2 regions of the Delftia sp. UME58 genome follow, and region 1 is predicted to be linked to the other one. Evidence: riboswitches for the same ligand, from Rfam matches in the RefSeq annotation. Region 1 holds a riboswitch; the other holds the start of a gene.
What was found. Region 1 has a riboswitch for glycine ahead of A9976_RS03265 (D-amino acid dehydrogenase). Riboswitches for the same ligand answer to the same signal wherever they lie in the genome.
Positions count from the first base shown of each region.

Region 2: linked by a shared signal. The riboswitch ahead of gcvT (glycine cleavage system aminomethyltransferase GcvT) and the one ahead of A9976_RS03265 (D-amino acid dehydrogenase) in region 1 are both predicted to bind glycine.

Region 1 is NZ_LZZV01000012.1:30,922-42,007, reverse strand. Features, by position in the region: gene A9976_RS03280 (SidA/IucD/PvdA family monooxygenase) at 1-295, shown strand, start outside; gene A9976_RS03275 (peroxidase-related enzyme) at 303-1,463, shown strand; gene A9976_RS03270 (sulfite reductase flavoprotein subunit alpha) at 1,616-4,234, opposite strand; glycine riboswitch at 4,609-4,719, shown strand; gene A9976_RS03265 (D-amino acid dehydrogenase) at 4,812-6,143, shown strand; gene A9976_RS03260 (FIST N-terminal domain-containing protein) at 6,185-7,420, opposite strand; gene A9976_RS03255 (PhaM family polyhydroxyalkanoate granule multifunctional regulatory protein) at 7,519-8,475, opposite strand; gene A9976_RS03250 (copper chaperone PCu(A)C) at 8,618-9,130, opposite strand; gene A9976_RS03245 (hypothetical protein) at 9,228-9,587, opposite strand; gene A9976_RS03240 (glutathione S-transferase family protein) at 9,707-10,369, shown strand; gene recD (exodeoxyribonuclease V subunit alpha) at 10,388-11,086, opposite strand, start outside.
Region 2 is NZ_LZZV01000014.1:145,168-156,253, forward strand. Features, by position in the region: gene A9976_RS06225 (fatty acid--CoA ligase) at 1-933, opposite strand, end outside; glycine riboswitch at 1,103-1,214, shown strand; glycine riboswitch at 1,230-1,348, shown strand; gene gcvT (glycine cleavage system aminomethyltransferase GcvT) at 1,366-2,541, shown strand; gene gcvH (glycine cleavage system protein GcvH) at 2,676-3,050, shown strand; gene gcvP (aminomethyl-transferring glycine dehydrogenase) at 3,122-6,013, shown strand; gene A9976_RS06245 (PAS domain-containing sensor histidine kinase) at 6,169-8,388, shown strand; gene A9976_RS06250 (RluA family pseudouridine synthase) at 8,394-9,107, shown strand; gene A9976_RS06255 (branched-chain amino acid ABC transporter substrate-binding protein) at 9,448-10,569, shown strand; gene livH (high-affinity branched-chain amino acid ABC transporter permease LivH) at 10,667-11,086, shown strand, end outside.

The sequences.
Region 1 (11,086 bases):
GGGCCCGCTGTTCGAGTTCCAGGAAAAGACGCCCGGCGCCCTGCCCGGCCTGGACCATGTGCACTGCTTTTGCTATCCGGCCGCGCTGTCGCACGGCACGGTGTCGGGCGATATCCCCGCCATCAGCGACGGCGCGCGCAAGCTGGCCCAGGGCCTGGCCTCGCTGTTCTACCGCGAGGACCTGGAACACCACTACGCCCAGCTGCAGTCCTATTCCGAGCCTGAGCTCGACGGCAGCGAATGGACGCCCGCCGACCCCGAAGCCCGCGTGCGGGCCCTGGCAGACAAGACCTGAGATACCCATGACCACCGCCAACGACACCATCGACCGCCTGGCCGGCCTGACCGACCAGTCCCCCGTTTTCGCCACGCGCCGCCAGCGCGACAAGGTGGCCATTGCCACCCAGGCCTGCGAGGACCTGCTGCTGGGCGACGGCCTGGCCGACAGCCTGTCGCGCGCCGAGCGCCTGGTGCTGGCCAGCGAGCAATGCCGCGTCAGCGGCGTGCAGGCCCTGGCCGATGAATACCGCCAGCGTGCCGAATCCCTGGGCGATGCCCTGACGCCCGCGCTGCGCACCGTGCTGGCCCAGCCCGGCGCCCAGACCGGCAATGCGCGCCTTGATGCGGCCCTGCACTTTGTGCGCACCCTGGCCCTGCACCCGGCCGAGAGCGACCGCGCCGCGCTGCTGGCCATGCCCGAGTCCGGCCTGTCCATCGACGACACTGTGCTGGTGGCCCAGCTGGTGGGCTTCATCGCCTACCAATTGCGCCTGTTCGCGGGCGTGCAGGCCATGGACGCGCTGGGCGGCCAGGCCAGCGCACCGGCTGCCGAAGCCGCCGCCGCACCCTTCGTGCACCCCGCCAACCTGCCGCCACCGGGCGAGCCGCTGCGCCGCAACGGCTACACCAGCGAGACGCTGGACTGGACGTCCTGGCTGCCCGTGCTCGACCCCGCCACGGCCACGGCCGAGCAGCAGGCCGTGCTGGACCTGAGCCACCCCAAGGCGCGCACGTCGGACTTCTACCTGCTGCTGGCCCGCCAGCCGCGCGTGCTGTCGGAGCGCTCGCAGGCCTTCAACGCCATCATGTATGCACCCGGCGGCCTGTCGCGCGCCGAGCGCGAGGTGGCGGCCACGGCCGTCTCGCGCTCCAACGGCTGCGTGTACTGCGCATCGGTCCACGCCCAACGCTTCGAGCAGCTGGCCAAGCGCAACGATGTCATGGCCCAGATGTTCGATGACCCCGACACGGCCGGCACCAATGCGCGCGAACGCGCCATCATCCAGTCCTCGCTGGCCCTGACGCGCGCGCCCGGCAGCTTTGGCGCAGCCCAGCTGCAGCCGCTGCGCGATGCCGGCCTCACCGACCAGGAAATCCTGGACATGCTGCATTCGGCCGCGCTGTTCGGCTGGGCGAACCGGTTGATGCTCAATCTCGGCAAGGAGAGGTACATCACCCCCTGAGGCGCTTACGCGCCTTCCCCCGTATGCACGGCGCCCTCTCTCGCTACGCGGGAGGGGGACGACACTCTCGCGGCGGGGCGGCCCTTGCTAGGTGTCCCTGACTTGGGCCGCGCCAGTTTCATGCGCTGTGCATTAAGACGCGGCGCTTCACCTCAGTACACATCCCTGCGGTAACGGCCTTCGACGATCAGGTCTTCGACGGCGGTAGTGCCCAGGATGTCGGCCAGCGCGGCATCGACGCCTGCGGCCATGCCGTCGGCGCTGCCGCAGACGTAGAGCACGGCGCCGTCGGCGATCCAGTCGCGCAGGGGTTCGGCGGCTTCGCGCAGGGCGTCCTGCACGTAGCGGCGCCGGGCCTGGTCGCGGGAGTAGATGAAGTCGGCGCGCTGCAGCTTGCCTGCGGCCAGCCAACCGGAGACCTCGGCCTCGCAGTACCCGTCATGGGCCCGCTGACGTTCGCCGAACAGCAGCCAGTTGCGGTGGCGGCCTGCGTGCATGCGCGCCAGCAGGTGGCCGCGCAGGCCGGCATAGCCGGAGCCGTTGCCGATGAAGATGGCCGGCGCATCGGGCTCGGCACCTGCCTCGTCGCGCGGCTCGAAGGCGCGGTTTTCCACCAGTCTCATGGCCACGGACGTGCCCTGGGCCGCATGCGCCGTCAGCCAGCCCGACGCCACGCCCAGGCCGCCGTCATGGCGGGCCTGGCGCACCAGCAGCCGCACATGGCCGTCCTGCGGCAGCGAGGCGACCGAGTAGCTGCGCGGCAGCAGCGGCAGCAGCGCATCGGCCACGGCCTGGGGCGCGGTGCCGGGGGCGATGTCGCCCGGGGCCGGCAGCACGCTGGCGGCCAGTGCCTCGCCCAGCATGCAGCTCTGCTGGCGCCATTGCACGGGGGCCGAGCCGTCGCATTCCTGGGCAGCCAGCCAGGCCTGCACGGTGGCTGCGCCATGGCGTGGCAGCACCTCGGCCAGCGCACCAGCCCGCCACAGCGGGGCCACGCCTTCGGGCGGTGCCAAGTCCAGCACATAAAGCCCTGCGCCCTGGCTGCCCGCGTTGCACAGGCTGCGCGCCTGCAGCGGCCAGGCAGCAAAGGCCGTGGCGTCGGCAAGCGGCTCCGCCGAAGACGCAGGCAGGGCATCGCACACGGGCAGCACGGCGCCGAAATGCCCTGCCAGCGCCTGCTGCCAGGCATGCCAGGCCTGGGGTTCCTCGCCATCCATCTCGATCAGCGGAAACACGGGCTGCGCGCCCAGGCGGCGCAGTTGGTGGTCCAGCGCATGGCCAAAGCCGCAGAAGGCCGCGTACTGCCGGTCGCCCAGCGCCAGCAGGCCGTATTGCAGATGCGGCAGGGCCGAGCCCGAGGCCGCGCCCAGCAGGCGCGCAAAGCGGCGCGCGGCATCCGGCGGATCACCTTCGCCGAAGGTGCTGGCCACGAAGAGCACGCGCCGATGGTGGCGCAGCTGCTCGGCATCCAGCCTCGCCACGGATTGCAGGCTGGCCGCCATGCCTGCGCCGCGCAGCACAGCCACGGTGGCCACGGCCAGGTGCTCGGCACGGCCGGCCTGGCTGGCGAAGGCGACCAGCACGGTGTCCTGGCCCGCAGGCGCGGACGGTGGCGGGTCCTCCAGCAGCGCCTGGCGCTCCTTGGCCAGGGCGCGCGCCTTGCGCCGGCGGTCCAGGTAGAGCATCCAGCCCGTGATGGCGAACAGGGGCATGATCAGCGAGGCCAGCGTCATGAAGATGCGCCCCGGCATGCCGAAATAGGTGCCCATGTGCAGCGGGTAGATGGCGCCCACGGCGCGGCGGCCCGTGGGCAGGTCGGCATAGCGCTCGTCGCGCTGCACGGCGCCGTCGGGCAGCAAGGCCATCTGGTTGCGCGCGCGCTCATGGGCGGCGTCGGCATCCAGCCAGCTGATCTGCAGGGGCTGGCCCGCACGCTCGGGCAGACGCAGCTGGGCGAACTGCCAGCCATGGGCGATGCGCTCGAAGGCGGCCCAGCCGGGCGCGATGTCGATGGGCTGCTGCACGCCAGCCGGCTCAGGCCGGCCGCCACCGGGTTTCGAGGACGGCGCCGCGGGAGCGGCCACGCGCGGCGGCACGCCGGCCCAGCCGTCCACCGTGCTGCGCACCACGCCAAAGGCCCAGTACATGCCAGTGCAGGTGAACACCACATAGGCCACCAGGGCCCAGGTGCCCGCCACCGAGTGCAGGCCCCAGAGGAAGGAGCGGCCCTTGAGCGCCGGGTCGAAGCTCAGCCAGGTGCGCCATGACAGCGGCCGGCGCGGCCAGCGCAGGTACAGGCCCGACAGCGACAGCATCAGCAACAGGCCGGCCAGCGTGCCCGTGATGGGCTTGCCGTCATCGCGCGACAGCAGCAGCCAGCGGTGCAGGCGCTCCACCCATTCGAAGAACTCCGTGCCGTGCTGCTCAGGCAGCTGCGCGCCCGTGTAGGGATCGACAAAGACCGTCTGGCCCCGGCGCTGGCCGGCCGGCGGCTTGAAGGCCACCTGGGCCGAGCGGCCGGGCTCGGCAAAGACGGTGATGCGCTGGACCACGCGCTGCTCGCCGGCCTCGCGCAGCGCCTGCGCAATCTGTGGCGGCGCCAGCGGCGCGGCATCGCGCGCGGGCACGGTTGCCGTGCCGGGGTTCATCCAGCCCAGGATTTCCTCGTGGAAGGAGAACACCGCGCCCGACAGCCCGATGACGATGAGCACCGTGCCGGCCGTGATGCCGAAGAACCAGTGCAGCTGGAACCAGATTTTCTTGAAAGTCATGGGGGCGGACGAAGGCAGTCAGATGTCCATCGGTGCGCAACGGAGCATCAGTACGGAGCGGTGCATGGGAGGCGGGCAGAGGGTAGCTGGCAGCAGGCAGTGGTCGTGCATGGCGGCCGTTCGCCAGCCCCGGGCGGCGTCGGCCGGGGCCAGGGAGGGAGGGCGCCATCAGCGCGAAATTCTAAATTGTTCTCATTTACCGCATGTTGCGCGCAGGCGATGGCCCGCAGACCGACCTGGGGTTTACGCCTAGCGGCAGCAGCACGGGCCGCCCCCTAGAATCGCCATCTGCAGGAGAGCAGGCGGGCGCCACGGTGCCGGCCTCACCGAAGGCGCAAACTCCCATACACGCTCAGGTTCCGTACTGCAAACTCATCATGCCGTCTGGAGAGCCGCCGCGCGCAAGGCGCGGCGCACCGAAGGAGCAAGCCCCGTCCCCATGGACGGCGGTGAATCTCTCAGGTACCAAGGACAGGGGGAGCGGCAGCTGCGTCACGACGGACGCCGGCTGCTTGCTATTGAATCCATAGCTACCAGCTTCCGCGTGACCGGCACATGCCTTTGAAAGGGCATTGTCATGCGCGTCATCGTTCTCGGAGCCGGCCTGATCGGCACCGCCTCGGCCTACTATCTGCAATCCCTGGGTCACGAAGTGACCGTCATAGACCGCCAGGCTGCGCCCGGCGCCGAAACCAGCTTTGCCAACGGCGGGCAGATCTCGGTCAGCCATGCGGAGCCCTGGGCCAACCCAGGCGCACCGCTGAAGCTGCTCGGTTGGCTGGGCCGGCAGGACGCACCGCTGCTGTTTCGCCTGCGTGCCGACATGCGCCAGTGGCTCTGGGGCCTGTCCTTCCTGCGCAACTGCACGCCCGCGCGCACGCGCCACAACATCCAGCAGATCGTGCGCCTGGGCACCTACAGCCGCGAGGCGCTGCAGCAGCTGCGGTCGGACACCGGCATCCAGTACGAGCAGCGCATGCAAGGCATCCTGCACTTCTACACGAACGCCCGCGAGTTCGAGGGCGCGCTCAAGCCCACCGAGCAGATGCAGGCCCTGGGCTGCGACCGCCGCCTGATCGATGCCGACGAAGCCGTGCGCCTGGAGCCGGCCCTGGCCCATGTGCGCGGGCAGATAGCGGGCGCCACCTTTACGGCCGAGGATGAATCGGGCGACGCCAACCTCTTCACACGCGAGCTGGCGCGCATCGCTGCCGCCACAGGCGTGCAATTCCGCCATAGCCACCATGTGACGGCGCTGCGCACCACGGGCGCGGGCGCCAGCCGCCATATCGACCATGTGGAGATGACCAATGCCGAGGGCCGCTACGAACGCATCCAGGCAGACGCCTATGTGCTGGCCATGGGCTCGTTCAGCCCGCTGCTGGCCCAGCCGCTGGGGCTGCGCCTGCCCATCTATCCGGCCAAGGGCTACTCCGTGACCCTGCCGGTACTGGACCCCGCCAAGGCCTATCAGGTCAGTCTCACGGACGACGAGTTCAAGCTGGTGTTCTCGCGCTATACGGGCGCTCAGGGCGACCGGCTGCGCATCGCGGGCACGGCGGAGTTCAACGGCTACGACCGCAACCTGGACCCCGTGCGCTGCGAGGCCATCGTGCGGCGGGTGCAGCAGCTGTTCCCCGGCGCCGGCGATGCCGAACGCGCGCAATTTTGGAGCGGCCTGCGCCCCGCCACGCCCAGCAATGTGCCGCTGATCGGACGCTCGCCCATCGCCAACCTGTTCCTGAACACCGGCCACGGCACGCTGGGCTGGACCCATGCCTGCGGCTCCGGCATGGCGCTCGCCGACCTGGTCAGCGGCAGACAGCCGGCCGTGGATTTCGATTTTCTGGGAGCTGCAGTCATGGACCCGGATCGCAGCGCAGGCACGGTGCGCCCGCGCGCGGTCTGAGGTGCAGACGGTGTGTACCGTGTGTACGGCGTGTACGACGCCTAAGCAGTGAACACCGTCAACACTCCGGCGAAGCGGTGCAGGCGGGCGTCCATGATCTCGGCTTCGGCGACGAAGCCGATCAATGGCACATCGCCCAGTGCGTGGCGCAGGGTGCGCAACTCGGCATCGGGTCCGCCGAACAGGCCACCGCCGCGCCCCCGGCAACTGATGTAGATGGCGCCCCGGATGCGGGGCTGTGCCTCGCCTTCCGGAACTGGTTCTTCAGGCTCCGCCGCATCGCGCAATGCGGCGCCCAGTTGCAGCAGTTCCTGGCGCGCCACCTGGGCCTGGCGGCGGCAGAAGATCACCGAGTGCCCGGCCTCCACGGCCGAGGACAGGGCCACGCCCTGGCGCAGCGGGTCCAGGCCGACCAGGGTCAGTACCTGGGCCTCTTCGGTCAACACGCCGTGGGCCAGGCCCCGGCCCGGCGGCGCAATGGCCGCCAGCGTGGTGCGTACCGTGGTCAGCGCGGGCTGCCAGTCGCTGCCTTCCAGCTCCACGCCCAGCAGTTGCAGCAGGCGCTGCAGGGCCGGATCGCCATCGAGCCCGGTGACCAGGGCGCCACGCGCCTCGGTGATCTCCAGCCCCTCGCCCAGCGGCACACAGCCCTGGGCCATGCCCGTGAAGCAGGGCACGCCCGCACCGAAGGCCACGCCTGAAAAGCCTCCGCTAAAAATGCCGCGCGCATCCGCATGCTGCGCATGCAGGTCCTCGGTACGGCAGGCGATCTGCACGCCCTCCACGCCATCGTCCCCGTCATCGCCCACGCCGCCGAACAGCAGGCCGGACTCGGTGCGCTCGGACAGCTCGTACAGCAGCTCGGCCAGCTCGGGCTGGCCACCTCCGGCATGGACCAGGGCCGAATGGGCCGTGAAGCCGGCCTCGCCGCCAGGCGCATGCAGGGGCGCCAGGCCCGAATACAGGCGGTAGTGGGCAGCCGGTACATCGAGCAGCATCACCGCGAGTGCGGAGCCGGACAGGTATTCATGCGACATGGCCAGTACGCCGCCGGCCGAGCAGCCGGCCCAGTCCGCCACATGGGGCAGGGCCCTGGCCAGATGCTGCAGCAGCGGCCGTGCGCAGGCGGCATGCGCATGGGACAGATACACCAGTCCCAGACGGGGCCGCTGCGCGTGGCCGGGCCCGGCCATCTGCGAGCGCAGTTGCTGCAGCACCGCGTCGGCCGCGGTACGCCAGTCGGAATGGCTGGCATGGCCTACAGGAAACAACGACATACCAACCTTCCTTCTAGCCCTGCCAGCGCCCGGCTTGCGGGGGGCACGGGCCTAGAGCGTGTTATGCACTAGACCATCCATGGGTGCCACCGTCCCGCTCAGCGCGGTGGCCGACTCTTGACCGGCGCCTTGCCTGCGGCCGGAGCCTTGGCTGCTGTCTTTGCGCTGGTCTTTGCCGCCGTCTTCCTGGCCGCTGCCTTGGCTGGCGCCTTGGAGGGAGCCTTGGCTGGTGCTTTCGCAGGCGCCTTGGCGGCCTCGACCGGAGCCTTGCCCGCCGGTGCAGCCGCCGCCTTGCCTGCCTGCGCAGCAAAGGCGCCCGCCTGGGCCGTCATGCGGTCCATGGCGGCCTTGGCGATGTCGCCGGCCATGCCGGTGGCGCGCTGTGCGGCAGCCACGGCCTCGGGGGCCATGGGTTCGGCCATGGCCTTGGCGGCGATCTGCTGGAATTGCTGGGTCAGTGCGCCCCACCATTGCATGGCCTGGCCCATGGCGGCGGCCTGGGCCGGCCCATCCTTGGGCGCAGAAGCCCCAGGGCCGGAGGCCTTGCCGCCGGCATCCGCGGATGCAGCGGCCGCGGCAGCAGCAGGCGGCTCGGCAGGGGGCTGTGCGGGCGCGGCCTGCGGCTTTTCCTGCTTGCCGGCCTTGCCGGCGGAGGACATGGGCCAGTCCGAGTGGTCGGACTGCCCCGCGCTGGCGGTGCCTTTGCCCGCAGTGGCAGCAGCGGTTGCGGCCGCAGCGGCGGGGAACTGGAAGGCCTGCGCCAGTTCGCCCATGCTGACGTTCATGCCCTGCAGGGTGGACAGCGTCATGCGCTGCACTTCCAGGGCCTGGATGGTGGCGGCCAGCGCCTTGCCGTTCTGGTCGAGCCAGAACTGCACGGCCTTGAGTTCGGTGATGCGCTTGTCCACCTCTTCGATGCTCACCGTGGGCGCCACCCATTCGGGCAGTCGCCCCAGGGGCCGGGCGGTGGCCGATCCTGCGCTCTGGGCCAGGCCCTGCAGGAAGTCGAAACCGGGGATGAACTTGCCGAAACCGAAGGAGGACGCGTCACTCATGGCAGCACTCGCTAGGACTGGGTTGGAAGAGCATGCCGGCGAAGGATGCCGGCCATGCTCCCAGCTTAACCCAGGCACACGCCAAGTCCACGGCAAGTCATGCGCATGCGGCTGCGCACAAACCCGGTGCAATGGCGCTGGCTCAGTGCGAATGGCCGGCGTGGCCGCCGCCGTGGCCCGCTGCCGGGGCAGCCGCCGCGCCGGGCGCCATCGCGCGCACGGGGACCTGCAGGCTCAGGCGCGAGGTCTCTCCCTTGGCGTCCTTGAACACCAGGGTGATGGGCACCTGGCTGTCCTTGAGCAGCGGGCTCTTGAGCTGCTGCAGCATGACGTGGTAGCCGCCGGGCTTCAGATCCACGGCCACGCCCTTGGGCAGGTCCAGGCCGTCGATGGCGCGCATGCGCATCACATCGCCTTCCATCTTCATTTCATGCACCTCGGCCACGCCGGCTGCGGGCGATTCCACGCCCACCAGGCGCAGCGGCTCCTCGGCCGTCAGGCGCATGAAGGCGCCCGTGGCCTGCTGGCCCGGCACGCTGGCACGCGCCCAGGCGGCGTCGGCCTTGACATGGGCGGCATCGGCATGGGCATGGGCCAGGCCCATGGACAGGGAGGCGGCGATAAGGAAAGGGGTGGTCCATTGACGCAGTGTCATCACGGTTTCTCCAGAAATTTCAATTCATTGCAGCACGGTCTTCGTGCATTGCAAAAAGGGTTGGCCAGGCGAAAGAGGCAGGGATTGAATCCGGGAGTCACCGGGGCGGTGCGCGGGCCTGGGGCAAGGCCGGCATGGCCACGCTGTGGACGGAGGCCGGGTACGCCAGTGGCTGCGCATCTGCCGCCAGCGGCGCCGGGACCGCCATGCACAGGCCCGGCGGCGGCGCCAGCGGGGGCAGGCACAGCGGGCAGTCGATGCCGTGGCTGCCGGCCAGGGCATTGTCCTGACCGGCCGGCGAGGGCACCCAGACCGATTCGCCAGCGGCCGAGCACAGGCGCTCCCAGCCCGAGGCGCGCGCCAGCGGCGCAAACGCCGATGCCAGCGCCACGCACAGCCACAGCCCCAGCACCCAGCGGGCGCAGGCAGCCAAGGTGGAGGGCAGGCGAAGCGGCATGGCGCCATTCTAGGGGTCTGCCCCAGTCGTCATCTCCGGGACCGCGCCATGCCCTGCCCGCCCCTACCATCGCAGGCGCGCACCCTCGCCTTCACCACAAACAACCCAAGGAGACACCCATGCTCACCCTGTGCGGATTCGCGGCCAGCAACTACTACAACAAGGTCAAGCTGGCCCTGCTGGAAAAGCAGCTGCCCTTCAACGAGGAACTGGACTGGCTGGGCGAGACCGACACGGCGCTGTCGCCGCTGGGCAAGGTGCCGTACCTGCGCATCGACGACGGCCGTGGCCTGTGCGAATCGGCCGCCATGGTCGAGTACGTGGAGACGCTGTCGCCCTCGCCGGCCCTGCTGCCGGCCGACGCCTTCGAGGCCGCCAAGGTGCGCGAGCTGTGCGTGTACCTGGACCTGCACCTGGAACTGGTGGCGCGCATCCTCTACCCGCAGGCCTTCTTCGGCGGCCAGGTCAGCGACTCCACCAGGGAGCGCACGCTGGCCCAGCTCGACAAGAACGTGGCGGCCTTCGCCAGACTGGCGCGTTTTTCCCCCTTTGTGGCAGGCGACAGCTTCACGCTGGCCGACTGCTGCGCCATCGTCCACCTGCCCCTGGTCAGCGCGGCCAGCAAGATCGTTGGCGGCCGCGACGTGCTGGCCGACCTGCCCGTGCGCGAGTACCTGGCACGCATGGCCGAGCGGCCCACGGTGCAGCAGGTCAATGCCGACCGCAAGACCAATACGGCGCTGATGATGTCCCGCTACGCCAGCGACAAGACCCCGGCCTGAGCCACCGCCCTGTCCGCCTCATTCCTGCAGCCAGCGCAGCAGCCCGCTGGCGCGCTGCGTGGGGCTGCCAACGGCCGAGGCCAGCAGGCCAGGCACCTCGGAGAACAGTGAGAAGGCCTGGCGGGCGCGCGTGATGCCGGTGTAGACCAGCTCGCGCCCCAGCACGCTGCCGCCGCGCGAGGGCAGCACCAGGGCCGTGTGCTCGAACTCCGAGCCCTGGCTTTTGTGCACCGTCATGGCAAAGGCAGTCTCCACATGGGCCATGCGGCTGACGCCGACCGAGCGCAGTTCGTCGCCCTGCAGGAAGTAGACGCGCAGCAGTGGCCCTGGCTGCCCCTGGTGCACTCCCGGCAGCGCAATGCCGATGTCGCCGTTGAACACGCCCAGCTGCGCATCGTTGCGCGTGACCATGACGGGCCGGCCCGCATACCATTCGCCGCCGCGGCGGATCACGCCCTGCGCATCCAGGGCCTGTTCCACCGCCCGGTTGAGGCCGGACACGCCCCAGTCCCCCTCGCGCACGGCGCACAGCAGCCGGAAGCGCTCGAAGGCCTGCAACACATCGACCACCCAGGCCCGGTGCACACCCGGGTCGGCACAGGCCGCATCCGGCCGGCCCTGCAGGGCCTGGGCATAGAGGGCATAGCTGGCCAGGCCGCCGCGCCCGCGCACGGCCAGTTCGGTCACGGCCTGCACGCCGCCGCCCTGGCGTTCCCA
Region 2 (11,086 bases), on a different contig from region 1:
GCGGATCAGGTGCGGCGCCATGGAGGCGCCGCCGTACTCCACCAGCCGCAGCGCGGGCGCCTGCTCAGGCGAGGCAATGGGGTCGGCCAGCAGCATGGTGACCATGGTGGGCGCGGCAAAGAAGAAGCTCACGCGCTCTTCGCGGATCAGGCGCCAGGCCTCGGTCACGTCGAAGCGGCGCAGCAGCACCTGGGTGGCCCCGGCCTGCAGGCGCGGCAAAAAGCTGGTGTGCAGCTCGGCCGTGTGGTTGAGCGGCGCCATGGCCAGGCCCACGTCGTCGCGCGTGAACTGCATGGTCTGGTGCATGAGGGCGTTGTGCGCCAGCTTGCTGCGGTGCGTGTGCAGCACGCCCTTGGGCCGGCCCGTGGTGCCGCTGGTGTACATGAGGATGCAAGGATCGCTTTCGCGCACATGGGCCTGTGGCGGCGCGCTGCTGCGGCCGCTGGCCAGGGCGGACAGGCGCTGCGTGGCCCAGATCGGCAGCGCGTCGGCCTGGGTATCGTCGGCAAAGATCCAGTGCTCGACGCCCGTGCCAGGGCCACCCCCGCCTTCGGCCTTGAGCAGGGCCTGGGCGCGTGCGGCCACCTCGCCGCCCTCTTGCTCGAAGACCAGGGCGCGCGCGGCGCCGTCCTTGAGGATGAAGGCCAGCTCCTGCGCCGCCAGCCGGTAGTTGATGGGGTTGAAGATGGCGCCCAGGCGCGCGGCCGCCAGCATGGTGAAGACAAAGGCCGGCGTGTTGTAGAGAAAGGCCGCCACCACGTCGCCATGGCCTATGCCCAGCTCGGCCAGGCCGTGGGCGTGGCGGTTGACCTCGGCATCGAGCTGTGCATAGGTCCAGGCGCGGCGCTCGCCGCCCTCCCACGCGACCAGGGCTTCCTTGTTCGGCAGGTAACGTGCCGGCCAGGCCAATGTGTCTCCCAGCGTCTGCTGCATGTGCGCTTCTTCCTTCTCGCTCACGAGATTTCATATATCGATGCATCTCAATGTAGGAGATTTTTTAGACAGTTATGCAATTTGCAAATGCATCCATGCAGGCAAGCGCATGGAGCTGCAGTCGGCCCGCGGAAATCCCGCAGCCGCGCAGGGGCCGGCCGCAGCTAGAATGCGCCGGTCAGGAGAGAGTGCCCGCCCGGCCGCAATGGTCACAGGCAGCGGCACCGCCGAAGGCGCAGGGTTCGTCCCGAACGCTCAGGCAAAAGGACTGGCACCGCCTGCCGCCACGGCCGCAGGCGTTCCTAGCTGGAGAGAGATGCAGGGCACGGCGGTGTGCCCCATCCACCGAAGGAGCAAGCCCCACGCATGGAAGGTGCGGGTGAATCTCTCAGGTAAAGCGGACAGCAGGGCAGGACATCCCGGGATTCCGGGATGGCGTTGTGCCTTGCCCCTTGCCGAAAAGAGAGTCCCTCCTTGACCGCTGCCTCCACCACCGATCTGCTCAAGACCCCGCTGTTCGACCTGCACCAGGAACTGGGCGCTCGCATGGTGCCGTTTGCCGGCTACTCCATGCCCGTGCAATACCCGCAGGGGCTGATAGCCGAGCATCTGCACACGCGCGAGGCGGCAGGCCTGTTCGATGTCTCGCACATGGGCCAGATCAGCCTGCGCGGCCCGGATGCCGGCGCCGCGCTGGAATCGCTGCTGCCCATGGACGTGCTGGGCCTGGGCGAACACCGCCAGCGCTACGGCCTGCTGCTCAATGATGCGGGCGGCATTCTGGACGACCTGATGTTCGTGCGCCGCGAGGACGACCTGTTCCTGATCGTCAACGGCGCCTGCAAGCACGAAGACCTGGCGCACATAGAGGCCCGCATCGGCCAGCGCTGCGAAATCGAGCCCCAGTTCGACCGGGGCCTGCTGGCGCTGCAGGGCCCGCAGGCAGCAGTCGCCATGGAGCGCCTACTGCCCGACACGGCCGGGCTGGTGTTCATGACGGGCGGCTACTTCGACTGGGAAGGCGCCGAGCTGTACATCACGCGCAGCGGCTATACCGGCGAGGACGGCTTCGAGATCTCCTTGCCCGCCGGCCACGCCGAGGCCTTTGCCCGTGCCCTGCTGGCCCAGCCCGAAGTCAGGCCCGTGGGCCTGGGCGCGCGCAATTCGCTGCGCCTGGAAGCCGGCCTGTGCCTGTACGGCAACGATCTGGACACGACCACCACCCCGGCCGAGGCCGCCCTGAACTGGGCCGTGCAGAAGGTCCGCCGCATCGGGGGCGAGCGCGAAGGCGGCTTTCCCGGCGCGGCCGCCGTGCTGGCCCAGCTGCAGTCGCCCGAGCTGCTCACGCGCAAGCGCGTGGGCCTGGTGGCCCTGGAGCGCGTGCCCGTGCGCGAAGGCACGGAGCTGCTGGACGCCAGCGGCCGCAAGGTCGGCCAGGTCACCAGCGGCCTGCTGTCGCCCACGCTGAACCAGCCCGTGGCACTGGCCTATGTGGAGCCGGGCAGCGCCGCCATCGGCACCACGCTGCAGGCCATGGTGCGCGGCAAGGCCGTGCCCATGCAGGTGCAGGCCACGCCCTTCGTGGCGCCCCGCTATCACCGCGGTTGAGGACAGCCTGCGCGCTTGGCGTGGATCGAGTTCGGCGGATTCGTTTTTCCTGCCATCGCATGCCGCTACAGTGCGCACTGACCTTTCTCAAACCGCCTTTCACAGGTTTTTTTCAGTTTCTATCGGAGCAAGCCATGAGCATCCAGTATTCCAAGGACCACGAATGGATCAACGCCGCCAACCCTGACGCGGCCATCGTCGGCATCACCCTCCACGCGCAGGATGCGCTGGGCGACGTGGTGTTCGTCGATCTGCCCGCCGTGGGCACCAGCTTCAACCAGGGCGATGTGGCCGGCGTGGTCGAGTCCGTCAAGGCCGCCGCCGATGTCTACATGCCCGTCAGCGGCGAGATCGTCGAAGTCAACGAAGCCCTGCGCGACGACCCCTCCCTGGCCAACAGCGACCCGCTGGGCGAAGGCTGGTTCTTCAAGGTCAAGCTCAGCGACGCAGGCCAGCTGGCCGCGCTGCTCGACGAAGCCGCCTACACGGCCTTCGCACAGAGCAACTGACGCCTCTTTCCGGCCAGGACGGGCGCCAGGGCCCGCCCTGGCGCTTTTCAGCTTTTGAGACAGGTCCCTCCATGCTGATGTCCTCCACCCAGCCCCTTGCCGCCCTCGAGAACGCCACCGAATTCGTGGCTCGCCATATCGGCATAGCGCCCGAAGACGAGGCCCGCATGCTCGGCGCCATTGGCGCGGCATCGCGCGATGCGCTGATCGACGCCATCGTCCCGCCCTCCATCCGGCGCCACCAGCCCATGGCGCTGCCGCCAGCGGCCACCGAGGCCCAGGCGCTGGCCGAGCTCAAGGCGCTGGCAGGCCGCAACCAGCTGCTCAAGAGTTTCATCGGCCAGGGCTACTACGGCACGCACACGCCCGGCGTCATCCTGCGCAACATTCTGGAGAACCCCGCCTGGTACACGGCCTACACGCCCTACCAGGCCGAGATCTCGCAAGGCCGCATGGAGGCCCTGGTCAACTTCCAGACCATGGTCTGCGACCTGACGGCCATGCCGATTGCCAACGCCTCCATGCTGGACGAGGCCACGGCCGCCGCCGAGGCCATGACGCTGGCCAAGCGCTCCGTCAAAAGCAAGAGCAACCGTTTCGTGGTGGCCGGCGATGCCCACCCCCAGACCATCGAGGTGATACAGACGCGCGCCGCGCCGCTGGGCATCGAGGTGCTGCTGGCCAATTCGCTGGAGGAATGGAACCAGCTGATGGAGGGCGACTACTTCGCGGTGCTGGCCCAGTACCCCGCCACCAGCGGCCGCATCGACGATCTGCGCGCCGACGTGGACAAGGCCCATGCAAGGCAGGCCGCCTTCATCGTGGCCACCGACCTGCTGGCGCTGACCCTGATCACGCCGCCCGGCGAATGGGGTGCCGACATCGTGGTGGGCACCACCCAGCGCTTTGGCATGCCCATGGGCGCCGGCGGCCCGCACGCCGCCTTCATGGCCTGCCGCGACGAGTTCAAGCGCTCCCTGCCCGGCCGCCTGGTCGGCGTGAGCGTGGACGTGCACGGCAAGCCCGCCTACCGCCTGGCCCTGCAGACGCGCGAGCAGCACATCCGCCGCGAAAAGGCCACCTCCAACATCTGCACGGCCCAGGTGCTGCCCGCCGTCGTGGCCAGCATGTACGCCGTCTACCACGGCCCCGAGGGCCTGGAGCGCATCGCCCGCCGCGTGGCCTCGTACACGGCCATCCTGGCGCGTGGCCTGGCCGAGCTGGGCGCGCCGCTGCGCGAGGTGCCCAGCTTCGACACGCTGAGCCTGCACACGGGTGCGGCCACCCAGGCCATCGCCGCCCGCGCGCGCTCGCTGGGCGCCAACCTGCGCGTGTATTTCAAGGAATACCTGTGCATCTCGCTGGACGAGACCACTACGCGCGCCGATGTCGAACTGCTGTGGAAGGTGTTTGCCAAGGACGGCCAGCCGCTGCCCGGCTTCGCCGCCTTCGAGAAGGGCGTGGAGCCGCTGATCCCTGACGGCCTGCGCCGCAGCAGCGACTTCCTCACGCACCCGGTGTTCAACACCCACCGCTCCGAGACCGCCATGCTGCGCTACATCCGCCAGCTGTCGGACAAGGACCTGGCGCTGGACCGCAGCATGATCCCGCTGGGCTCCTGCACCATGAAGCTCAACGCCACCAGCGAGATGATTCCCATCACTTGGCCCGAGTTCGCCCAGGTGCACCCCTTTGCCCCGGCCGACCAGCAGCAGGGCTATGCGGAACTGGACAGGCAGCTGCGCGACTGGCTGTGCCAGGCCACGGGCTACGCCGGCATCAGCCTGCAGCCCAATGCCGGCAGCCAGGGCGAGTACGCGGGCCTGCTGGCCATCAAGGGCTGGCACGCGAGCCGGGGCCAGTCGCACCGCAACGTCTGCCTGATTCCCAGCAGCGCCCACGGCACCAACCCCGCCAGCGCGCAGATGGTGGGCATGCAGGTGGTGGTCACCGCCTGCGACGCCAACGGCAACGTCGACATGGCGGACCTGGCGGCCAAGTGCGAGCAGCACAGTGCCAACCTGGCCTGCATCATGATCACCTACCCCAGCACGCACGGCGTGTTCGAGACCCAGGTCAAGGAGCTGTGCAAGCTGGTGCATGACCATGGCGGCCGCGTCTACGTGGACGGCGCCAACATGAACGCCCTGGTGGGCCTGGCCGCGCCGGGCAGCTTCGGCGGCGATGTCAGCCACCTGAACCTGCACAAGACCTTCTGCATCCCGCACGGCGGCGGCGGCCCGGGCGTGGGCCCCGTCTGCGTGGTCGAGGATCTCGTGCCCTTCCTGCCCGGCCATGCCACGGCGGGCCTTGCGGGCGGCACGGGTGCCATCAGTGCCGCACCGCTGGGCAATGCGGCCGTGCTGCCCATCAGCTGGATGTACATCCGCATGATGGGCGCCCAGGGCCTGACCCTGGCCACCGAGACCGCCATCCTCAGCGCCAACTACATCAGCGCCCGGCTGCGCGACCACTACCCCACGCTGTACGCAGGCGAGCACGGCCATGTGGCGCACGAGTGCATCCTGGACCTGCGCCAGTTCAAGGAAAGCACGGGCGTCATGGCCGAGGACGTGGCCAAGCGCCTGATCGACTACGGCTTCCATGCGCCCACGCTGTCCTTCCCCGTGCCCAACACGCTGATGGTGGAGCCCACCGAAAGCGAAAGCCTGTACGAGCTGGACCGCTTCGTGGACGCCATGATCGCCATCCGCGAGGAAATCCGCGCCATCGAGCAGGGCCGCCTGCCCCAGGACGACAACCCGCTCAAGAACGCGCCGCACACGGCCGAGACCCTGCTGGCCTCGGAATGGGCCCGCCCCTACAGCCGCGAGGCAGCCGCCTACCCGGTGGCTGCCCTGCGCCAGTCCAAGTACTGGTGCCCGGTGGGCCGGGTGGACAACGTCTACGGCGACCGCAACCTGTACTGCAGCTGCATCCCCGTGGACGCTTACCTGAGCTGAAGCACCTGTCACCCCAAGGGGCGCTTGTGGCGCCCCGCCCGGCGCGCGTACACTGCGGCCCTGCCCGCGCCGGGCCCCGGTCAACCTGCCGGGCGCCGTGCGCGGGCCACCAGGATTTGTGCGGCATATGCCGCTTTCCCCAGCGCCAGCACGCGATGAGCAGCCCAGACCATTCCGATCCGCCTCGCGACGACGAGCACCTGCCCCTGCATGCGCTGCTGGCGCCCGGCGCCGACCTGCCCCCCGTCGAACGCTTCCCCCTCTTCCAGCCCGTAGACGACCCGCTGCAGGCCCTGGTGGCCGAGCTGCGCAACTACCAGCGCGAACTGGAAATCCAGAACCGCGTGCTGGACTACAGCCAGGCCGTGGCCGAAAGCGCCTCCGAGCGCTTCGAGGCCCTGTTCGCCAGCATTCCCCTGCCCCTGCTGGTGGTGGACGAGCACGACATGGTGGTGCAGGCCAACGCCATGGCGCACAGCGCCTTCCAGCCCTCCGAGCATGACCGGCTGCTGGTGAACTTCGCGCCCTTCGTGCACCCCGACGATGCCGAGCGCGTGCGCAGGACTTTCTCCGCCGCGCGCGAGCTGGGCCGCACCGAGGCCCACGAGGTCTGCTTCGAGATCACCGAGCAGCACCAGCTGCGCGCCGACCTGCACGTGGCCTGCATCGCCATCCCCCAGCAAAGCGGCCCGCCCATTGCCCAGTACCTTTGCGCCGTGGTGGACCAGGGCCCGCTGCTGGCCGAGCGCCTGGCGCTTCAGCAGCGCAACCACCAGCTGTTCCTGAGCGAGCGGCGGCTGGAATCGGTCATCAACTCGGCGCTGGACGCCATCATCTGCCTGGACTCGGACCAGCGCATCACCGTCTTCAATCCCACGGCCGCCGCCCTGTTCCTGTGCCCGCCGCACGACGCGCTGGGCAGTCCGCTGGAGCGTTTCCTGCCCGATGCGGCACAGGCCCTGTCCTTTGCACCGCTGACCACGCAGGCCGTGCTGGGCGAGATGACGGCGCGCACGGCCAGCGGCCGCGAGATTCCGGTCGAGGTCAGTGTCTCCTTCGAGCACCACAGCGGCGGCGAGACCACCACCGTGTTCGCGCGCGACCTCACCAGCCGCAAGAAGGCCGAGGCCCAGCGCAACGAGCTGGAAGACCAGCTGCGCGAATCGCACAAGATGCAGGCCCTGGGCACCATGGCCGGCGGCATTGCGCACGACTTCAACAACATCGTGGGCGCCATCCTGGGCAACGTGGAACTGGCCAAGGCCGACTGCGGCGGCAATGCCGCAGCCATCGAAAGCCTGCAGGAGATCGAGAAGGCCGGCCGGCGCGCACGCGACCTGGTGCGCCAGATCCTGACCTTCAGCCGCAACGAGCCGCCCCAGCGCAAGCCCGTGCAGGCGCGCGAAGTCATGGGCGACACGGCGCGGCTGCTGCGCGTGACCCTGCCGCCCGCCGTGGAGCTGCAGGTGCATGTGCCGCCGCAGTTGCCCCCCATGCTGGCCGACGCCATGCAGGTGGAGCAGGCCCTGTTCAACCTGTGCACCAACGCCATGCACGCCCTGGGTGAGCGGCGCGGCCTGATCCAGATGGACGCCGACCTGGTGCGCCCCGACCAGCGCCTGTGCGAGCGCCTGGGCCTGCCGCCCGTCAGCTACGTGGCGCTGTCGGTGCAGGACAACGGCCCCGGCATGGATGCGCGCACGCTGCAGCGCATCTTCGAGCCCTTCTTCACCACCAAGCCCGTGGGCCAGGGAACGGGCCTGGGCCTGCCCGTGGTGCACGGCGTCATGCGCAACCACGGCGGCGCCGTGGACGTGTACAGCATTCCAGGGCAAGGCAGCCGCTTCACGCTGTACTTTCCCCCGGCCGACGCCCTGGCGCCCGCCGAGCACGCACCAGCCCAGGCGCCCGCGGCCGAAACGCCGCCCAGCCTGCCGGAGCCGCTGGCAGCCGCGGAAACCCCGACCGGCCCGCAGTTCGCCCTGCTGCCCGACCCCCAGGCCGCGCAGCAGCATGTGATGTACGTGGACGACGACCAGGCCCTGGTCTTCCTGGTGCAGCGCCTGCTGCGCCGTCGCGGCTACCAGGTCAGCGGCTTCACCGATCCGCACGAGGCCACCGAGGCGCTGCGCGCCGCCCCCCAGGACTACGACCTGCTGGTCACCGACTACAACATGCCCGGCTACAGCGGCATCGACCTGGTGTATGAGGCGCTGTCCATCCAGCCCCTGCTGCCCATCGCCCTGGCCTCGGGCTACATCACCGCCGAGATCGAGCAGGCCGCCATGGCCGCAGGCGCCCGGGCCCTGGTGCACAAGCCCAATGACGTGGAGGAGCTGTGCGCCACCGTGCACAGGCTCCTGAATGAACGGTGAGCGGCTTGAGCGCTGAATGGCGGCAGGAGTGCCTCGGTGCTGGTACTGCTGCCGATGCAGATACCGATGCAGGTGTCTCCTGCCTGTACGAGGACGCCGAGCTGCTGGTGCTGGACAAGCCCTCCGGCCTGCTGTGCGTGCCCGGGCGCGGCCCCGACAAGCAGGACTGCCTGAGCGGCCGCGCCTTGCAGCGCTGGCCCGATGCGCTGGTCGTGCACCGGCTGGACCAGGCCACCTCGGGCCTGGTGGTCATGGCGCGCAGCCTGGCCGGCCAGCGCCTCCTGAGCGAAGCCTTTGCGCAGCGCCGCGTGCACAAGCGCTACGTGGCCGTGGTCGCCGGCCGCCCTGCCGAGCAGCAGGCCGACGACTGGCAAAGCATCGATCTGCCGATAGCCGCCGACTGGGAGCGACGCCCCTTGCGCATCATCGACGCCGTGCAAGGCAAGCCCAGCCAGACCCTGTGGCGCGCCATGCCAGCAGCCACCGAAGGCAGGGACGCTCCCATCACGCGCATGCAGCTGCAGCCCGTGACGGGTCGCACCCACCAGTTGCGCGTGCACATGGCGGCGCTGGGCCATCCCATCCTGGGCGATGCGCTCTATGCCGATGCCGCCGTGCACGCCCTGTCGCCGCGCCTGCTGCTGCATGCGCACCAGCTGGAGCTGGCGCATCCCCTGTCGGGCCAAACGCTGCGTTTCGAATCCGCCGTGCCGTTTTGATCCACCGCAGAAACACGGAGACCGGCGCCCGCTGGCGCGTTGCTGCGATGCAACATTCCGTGTACGTGTTTCCCCTTCTTGCAGTCGGTCATATTGGTTTCATGAAGCACCGTCCGGGTGCACCGTCGGCATCAGGCGTTTTCGTCGCCCAAAACCGGCGCTGACAAGCAGCCTGCGATGGCATCCAGCCCTTAGCGAAAAGCCTGCAGCCGCGCCAGCCCCGGGATACCCTGTTGCCATTGGTAACCAGGAGATTAACCTGTGCTTCTTTGCGCGGATCGCCCCTACAGGAGCCACCGCGCTTTTCAGAACGCTTTACCCAAAGTTGAAGGAAGTACCCATGAGCATTCCGTTCCGCATGCACACCGTCGTCGCCGCCCTGGGTTTGGCTGGTGCCGCCTTGTTCTCCACAGCGCATGCGCAAATCAAGATCGCCATGGTGGTTCCCACCACCGGCCCGCTGACGCAGTACGGCGACATGGTCAAGGAAGGCGTGAACACCGCCGTGGAAATGGCCAATGCGGCTGGCGGCGTCAATGGCAAGAAGATCGAGCTGGTGTCCGTCGATGACGCCTGCGAACCCAAGCAAGGCCCCGTGGCCGCCAACCGCGTGGTCAACGCCAAGATCGGCTACGTGATCGGCCCCGTCTGCTCGGGCGCATCGATTGCCGCCGCCCCGATCTACAACAACGAAGGCGTGGTCGTCGTGACCCCCTCGGCCACCTCCCCGGCCCTGACCGACGGCAAGAACTACCACTTCATCTTCCGCACCATCGGCCGCGATGACCAGCAGGGCCCGGCCGCCGCCAAGTTCATCCTGGACAAGGCCAAGCCCAAGAAGGTTGCCGTGCTGCACGACAAGCAGTCGTATGGCCAGGGCATTGCCTCCTCCGTGCGCGACGACCTGAAGAAGGCCGGCGTGGAAGTGGCCCTGTTCGAAGGCATCAACGCCGGCGACAGCGACTACTCCGCCGTCATCACCAAGCTCAAGAGCGCCGGCGTGGACTTCATCTACTACGGCGGCTACCACCCTGAAATGGGCCTGCTGCTGCGCCAGGCTTCCGAGCAGGGCCTGAAGGTCCGCATGATGGGCCCCGAAGGCGTGGGCAACCCCGAAGTCAATGCCATCGCCGGCAACGCCGTCGAAGGCATGCTGGTGACCCTGCCCGCAGACTTCTCGGCCAACCCCAAGAACGCCGCCGTGGTCAAGGCCTTCAAGGACAAGAAGCGCAATCCCTCGGGCGCCTTCCAGCTGACCGCCTTTGCCGCCACGCAAGTGCTGCTGGACAGCATCAAGGCCGTGGGCGACAGCCCCGCCAAGGTGGCTGACCACCTGCACAAGTCCAACTTCGAGACCGTTCTGGGCTCGGTGGGCTGGAACAAGCAGGGCGACCTGAAGTCCTTCGACTTCCAGGTGTTCGAATGGCACAAGGACGGCAGCAAGTCGGTCGCTGCCAAGTAATCCCCCTCGTTGACTGGCCGGGGCACGCTTACGCGTGTCCCGGTTGTCTGCATCCTGGCCTTTTAGGCCTTTTCCTGTTTTGGGGCGGCATTACACCATGTCAGAACTCTTACCTCAGCTGATACAGCAGCTGTTCAACGGACTGTCCCTGGGCGCCATCTATGCCCTGATCGCCATCGGCTACACAATGGTCTACGGCATCATCGGGATGATCAACTTCGCCCACGGCGACATCTACATGATCGGCGCCTACATCGGCCTGGTCACGCTGTCGGCCATCGGCACGACAAGCGGCCTGCCCGTGTGGGCCATCATCGGCCTGATGCTGGTGGTGTCGGTCTTCGTCACCGGCGTCTACGGCCTGGTGGTGGAGCAGGTGGCCTACAAGCCGTTGCGCCGCAGCCCGCGCCTGGTGGCCCTGATCTCGGCCATCGGCATGTCCATCTTCCTGCAGAACTGGGTGGCCCTGGGCCAGGGCGCGCGCGACATGGCCGTGCCCTCGCTGCTGCCGGGCGCA